Regions from separate parts of the Clostridium isatidis genome, predicted to be linked through region 2. Evidence: predicted binding sites of a transcription regulator. Region 2 holds the regulator's gene; each other region holds the start of a gene.
What was found. The regulator Rex, encoded in region 2, represses fermentation and respiration genes when NADH is low (regulators of the CRP and FNR family bind a similar motif). The targets are predictions, from matches to a motif close to ATTGTTAANNNNTTAACAAT.
Positions count from the first base shown of each region.

Region 1: a site for Rex is predicted at 898-917, ahead of hypB (hydrogenase nickel incorporation protein HypB). Genes of this name have one in related genera too.
Region 3: a site for Rex is predicted at 883-902, ahead of adhE (bifunctional acetaldehyde-CoA/alcohol dehydrogenase). Genes of this name have one in related genera too.

Region 1 is NZ_CP016786.1:2,221,928-2,224,141, forward strand. It holds gene BEN51_RS10460 (FAD-dependent oxidoreductase) at 1-157, opposite strand, end outside; gene hypB (hydrogenase nickel incorporation protein HypB) at 185-856, opposite strand; gene BEN51_RS10470 (sensor histidine kinase) at 1,042-2,148, opposite strand; gene BEN51_RS10475 (response regulator transcription factor) at 2,138-2,214, opposite strand, start outside.
Region 2 is NZ_CP016786.1:364,689-366,902, forward strand. It holds gene ytvI (sporulation integral membrane protein YtvI) at 1-677, shown strand, start outside; gene BEN51_RS01835 (redox-sensing transcriptional repressor Rex) at 1,040-1,672, shown strand; gene BEN51_RS01840 (DUF92 domain-containing protein) at 1,814-2,214, opposite strand, start outside.
Region 3 is NZ_CP016786.1:1,246,443-1,248,656, reverse strand. It holds gene BEN51_RS05930 (ABC transporter substrate-binding protein) at 1-641, shown strand, start outside; gene adhE (bifunctional acetaldehyde-CoA/alcohol dehydrogenase) at 950-2,214, shown strand, end outside.

The sequences.
Region 1 (2,214 bases), 1.0 Mb from region 2:
CTCTTATCTTCATGCAAAGAGCAACTTCTGCCATTTCATCAGTTACAACCGGTTCCAAAATTAAATATTCTGGATCTGTTGCCTTTATTTCATTTTTTGAGCCACGCTTCTTTCTGCTTATATGATTAGCCAGATCCAGCACCTTTTCTTTTACCATATAACCCTATCCTCCATTTTTCTTACTTTAGCCTTCATTCCAATTTTTAATTTCCCTGCGAAGCCAGTCTGAAAACTTATCTATTCCTTCTCCCGTCCTTGCTGATATAGGAATTATTTCTGCCTTTGGATTTAACTTCTTAATACGTTCTTTGCAGGCTTCTAGGTCAAAGTCAAAATAATTTAAAACATCAATCTTATTAATTAATACAAGGTCTACAACAGAAAACATTAAAGGATACTTTAAAGGCTTGTCATCGCCTTCTGGAACACTTAAAATCATTATGCTTTTTGAGGCTCCAGTATCAAATTCTGCAGGACATACTAAGTTTCCTACGTTTTCTAAGATTGCTAAGTCAATATCTTCAGTTCCTAGAGCTGTAAGTCCCTGTCTTGTCATATCTGCATCAAGATGGCACATTCCTCCAGTATGCAGCTGAATGACTTTAACACCAGTTTCAGAAATTGTATGAGCATCAACATCTGAATCTATATCTGCTTCCATTACTCCAATTCTTATATCCTTTTTTAAGTTATTTATTGTTTTAGTCAAAGTTGTGGTCTTTCCTGAACCAGGTGAGGACATCACATTTAGCAAGAAAGTTTTTTCCTTTTTTAATTCCTCCCTAAGTAAATCTGCCTGCCTATTGTTATCTTCAAAAACACTTTGCTTTATCTCAAGTACCCTAAATTCCGCCATATTATACCTCCATCAATAAATTTGTTTTTAAAAAATATGCCTTTGATAAAAGCTTAACATTCTAAATTTTATATGTCAATATTTACCAATTACTCCTTTTATACTTTTCTACAAAGCTTTATAAAGTAAAAAAAACTTCAACCATATTAACAATTAAGTTAATTATTGATTGAAGGTATATATATTTATTCTTCCATTGGCAATTTAACTTCAAATACAGTCTTATCATCATCACTATAGGCAGATATTTTTCCACCATGAAGCTCAACAATATTTTTAGTTATTGCTAAGCCTAGGCCTGATCCACCCTTATTGCTGTTTCTTGATTTTTCTATTCTATAAAATCTATCAAATATGTAAGGCAGATCTACTGAAGGTATTGCTTCACCATAATTTATTACCTGAACTACTGCCATATCCTCTTCTGCCCTTGTAACTATATCTACATAATAGCCTTCTTGACCATACTTAATTGCATTGGAAAGGAGATTTTCAAAGACACGAACTAATTTTTCTCCATCTCCCTTTACAATTAATTTATCCTCTGAAAAATTTATCCTTGCCTCCATATCTGCCTTTTTAAATTGATATTCAAAATAAGCAGTTACCTGCCCTACTAATTCAACTAAATTAATAATGCTTTTATTTAATTTAATGCTGTTATTCTGCATTTTGGTAAGCTCAAATAAATCATTAATAAGCAGGCTTAGGCTCTTTGCTTTTTCATAGGCAATACTTGCATAGTATCTAAGACGTACTTCATCTTCATATTTATCCTTATCTATAATTTCTAAATAGCCCATTATTGAGGTTAGTGGAGTTCTTAAGTCATGAGAAACATTGGTTATTAAATCATTTTTTGTTTTTTGAGCTATTCTTTCTTCTATTGTTCTCTCCTTAAGCTTTCTTGAAATACTGTTAATATTATCAGCTAAAATTTTCATATCATTATTTATATCAACTTCTATTAACCTGTCTAAATCACCATCGGCCATTATTTCTGTTTGATCTATTATATCTACCAGACTTTTGGTTCTTCTATAAGTTATTAATAGATAAAAAGAAATAAATACTAAAAAAATCATTATATAAGCAAAAATTCCATTAAAAAGAGTATATTTAATGGTACGCCAAAAATCCCAAATATACCAGACCAATGTAGAGGCTGTATATTTATATAAATAATTTAATATATTTTTTGTAAATATGAGAGTTACTAGGGTTAATAATAGGGCATAAATTATATCCATTGCTGAGGATATAAGCATCTTTTTTAATCTTTTATTTTTCAATTTTATATCCAACTCCCCAAACTGTATGAATTATTTTGTTGCCTTCCATATGTTGTTCTAATTTGT
Region 2 (2,214 bases):
TTACAGATATTCTTTTATCTTTAGTAAATTCACTAGGAAGCTTAATTTCTAATTTATCTACTACAATTGTTAAAGTAATTTCATCAGCAGTTTCAGCAGTTCCAGGATTTTTTATTATAGTATTATTTTCAATTATTTCATCTTACTTTTTTGCATTGGATTATAAGGTAATAACAGGATTTATTGAAAAGCAGTTACCTGAAAAAACAGCAAATATATTATTTCAAGCTAAAGAAGGTTTGGGTAAAACTATATTAAAGTTTATAAAATCTTATTCTATTATAATTACCATAACTTTCTTCGAATTATTTGTGGGATTAATGTTATTAAGAGTAGAAAAAGCAGCAACAATAGCTTTTATTATTGCAATATTTGATATACTTCCTATTCTTGGTGCAGGTGGAATTCTTATACCTTGGGCAATTATTGAATTAATAAAAGGAGAAATTTTCTTAGGAATTGGAATATTCTTAATGTATATTCTTATAACAGTAATAAGAAATATAATTGAACCAAAGATAGTGGGAAAAGAAGTAGGGCTGCATCCAATTATTATGCTTATATGTATCTATCTAGGAATAAATTTATTTGGTTTTATAGGAATTTTTGTTTTACCAATAACAATGACTGTGCTGATTAACTTAAATAGATCTGGAAAGATAAAGTTATTTAAATAAATAGCTGGAAATATATTTACCCTTATTGACAAATTTCTACGAATTAAATATAATAAATGAGGTTGAAAATTTCAGGCATAGGGAAGCATACGATACTTTATATTAATTACAGAGTTTTATAAAGCTTTGTGCGGATTTAAAGACTTATTTATAACTAACTGCTAAGTTATATGTAAGTCTTATTTTTTATATTTAATTAATTAAATTTAATAAATATTAGATATTTATTGAAAAATATATTATAGATATAATAATGAAAAGATAAGTAAAATTTAAAGTGTATTAATATAAGCGTTTTAAAAAAGCAAGAAAAGTGATAAAATAAAATATAATAGCGAATAATAAATAGGAGAGTAGAGAATATGGATAAAAAGAAAAATATATCAATGGCTGTAATAAAAAGACTTCCTAAATATTATAGATATCTAAAAGAACTACTTAAAAATGATGTGGAAAGAATATCATCAAAAGAATTAGGAGAAAAGATAGGTTTTACAGCTTCGCAAATACGTCAAGATTTAAATAATTTTGGTGACTTTGGTCAACAAGGTTATGGATATAATGTTAAAGATTTGTATAATCAAATAGGCCTAATTTTAGGATTAGATAGAGAATATACTGCTGTCTTAATTGGAGCAGGTAATATAGGTCAGGCAATAGCCAATTATAGATTTAATGAAAATGGCTTAAATATTGCGGCTATTTTTGATGCTAATCCTAAGTTAATAGGAATAAAAATAAGAGATGTAGAAATAAAAGATATTGATTATCTAGATAGTTTCTTGGCTGAAAATAATATTGATATGGGAATAATATGTGTTCCAAGAAATAATGCGCAAGCTGTTTGTGATAAACTAGTAAAAGGTGGAGTAAAGGGAATATGGAATTTTGCTCCTGTTGATTTAGTAATTCCAGAAGACGTAATGGTAGAAAACGTACATTTATCAGAAAGTTTATTAACATTAATATACTTATTACACGATCAAGAAAACTAATACAGCACACAAAAATTGTGTGAAATTCACAATTCAAATATAAAGTGCAGAATTTATGTATTTTTTCAGTCCACTGATAAGCTGAATGATATATTTAAAATAGAGCTGTCCTGCTAAATATATTAGTAGGACAGTTATTTTTTAGATTATAAGAAATGTAAACAGGCTTGAAATTATATTGCTGCTTAAATTTACTATATCATTATTGATAAAGGATATTCCTTTAATAAGTTTATTAGTTTTTCCTTTATAAACTCTTTTCTCTGTTATAGTATCTAATTCATCACAATAATATTGAGCTTGAAGGGATGCTCCCAGCAAACTATCTATTATTGCCCCAAAAAATCCTAATAAGAAACAGTAGCTGGAATAGATCAAGCCTTCTTTAAGATCCTTATAAATAAATATATTTAATATAAAATGTATTGAAGCAATGAAGGAAGAGCCTAATAGGGCAAAGCTTGTTCCTAAAAGACTAATTCCACCAGACATTCCTGTTTCTAAGGGTTTTAGGGTTAATATATCTATAGGCTTTCTTTTGC
Region 3 (2,214 bases), 880 kb from region 2:
CAGTATATAACGCAACTAAAGAAATACCAAGTGTTTTTACAGCAGTAACAGATCCAGTAGCTGCAGGAATAGCAGAAAGTTGGGAAAGTTCTGGAACAAATTTTACTGGGGTTTCAGATATGGTTCCTATTGATAAGCAATTACAGTTATTATTAAAGCTGGTACCAGAAGTTAAAACATTAGGTGTAATTTTTAATACTTCAGAAGCAAATTCTATAGTTCAAGTAGAAACTTTAAAAGAGGAAGCTATAAAATTAAATATAGAAGTTAAGGAAATTGGTGTTACTAACGTAAATGAAATAAATCAAAATCTTACTGCAGTAATAAAGAGTATAGATGCATTATATACACCGACTGATAATACTGTTGCATCTGCCTTTGATTTAATTGGAAAAATTGCTGTTGAAAATAATGTCCCTATTTTAGGAGCTGAAGAAGCAGTTGTTGATGTGGGGGGACTATGCTCTATTGGAATAGATTACTTTAAATTAGGAAAGGAAACGGCATTTAAAGCTGTTGAAATATTAGAAGGGAAAAAGCCTGCGGAAATTAAAATTTCAACTTTAGATGATATGAGTATAAAAATAAATAGAGAAATTGCAGCAAAATTAGGAATAAAAATACCGGAAAATATTAATTGATATTATTAAACTGAGGAAAGTTATTATACTATAAATTAGTATAATAACTTTTTTTATGTATACTACCATAGATAGTTAAAAAAATAACCAAAAATTAATAAATGTAAAGGATTAAATTTATTAAAAAACAACACAAACCTACACTATTTTTAATATTTTTCAAAAACAATCAATAAAATAAAAAAAATCCAAAATAAGATTGACAAAAAATAAACAATGCAATAAAATGAACTTACAAGAGATTGATAAATAAATAACAATTTAATGTATAAAATTTTTGTACAATATATTTTTAGGAGGAAATGAAAATGGCAGTTACAAATTTGCAAGAATTAACTAAGAAATTTGAAGAATTAAGAGAGGCTCAAAGAAAATTTGCTACTTATACTCAAGAGCAAGTAGATGAAATATTCAGACAAGCTGCTATAGCTGCTAATAATAATAGAATAAAATTAGCTAAAATGGCAGTTGAAGAAACTGGAATGGGAATAGCAGAAGACAAAGTAATAAAAAATCATTTCGCTGCTGAATACATCTATAATCAATACAGAGATATGAAAACTTGTGGAGTAATTGAAGAAGATCTTACAAATGGTGTTACAAAAGTTGCAGAACCAAAGGGAGTAATAGCTGCTATCGTACCAACTACTAATCCAACATCAACAGCAATATTTAAAACATTAATTTCACTTAAAACTAGAAATGCAATTATTATTTCACCACACCCAAGAGCTAAAAAATCTACAATAGAAGCCGCTAAAATTGTTTTAGAAGCAGCAGTAAAAGCAGGAGCTCCAGAAGGAATAATTGGATGGATTGATGAGCCATCATTAGAATTATCACAAGCAGTAATGCAACATGCAGATTTAATATTAGCAACAGGTGGACCAGGAATGGTTAAGGCTGCTTATTCATCAGGAAAACCTGCAATTGGAGTTGGTGCAGGAAATACACCAGCAATAATTGATGAAACAGCTCATTTAAAAATGGCTGTTAACTCTATAATATTATCAAAGTCATTTGATAATGGTGTTATATGTGCATCAGAACAAAGTGTTATTGTATTAGATAAAGTATATGATGAAGTAAAAGCAGAATTTGCTGCAAGAGGAGCGTACGTTTTAAAAGGTGAAGAAGTTCAAAAGGTTAGAAGCATAATATTAAATGATAAAGGTGCATTAAATGCAAATATTGTTGGTCAAGCACCATGGAAAATAGGAGAATTAGCAGGAATAACTATTCCAAAGACTGCAAGAATTATCCTTGCTGAAGTTGAATCCACAGATTTATCTGAACCATATGCTCATGAAAAACTTTCTCCGATTTTAGCAATGTACAAGGCTAAGAGCTATGATGAAGCTGTAGAAAAAGCTGCTAAATTAATTGCTCAAGGTGGAATGGGACATACTTCTGTACTATACACAAATGAAATTGCTTCAAAAGATAGAATTGAAAAATTCCAAGATGCTATGAAAACAGCAAGAACTTTAATAAATATGCCAGCATCTCAAGGTGCTATTGGAGACCTATTTAACTTTAGATTAGCACCATCATTAACATTAGGCTGCGGATC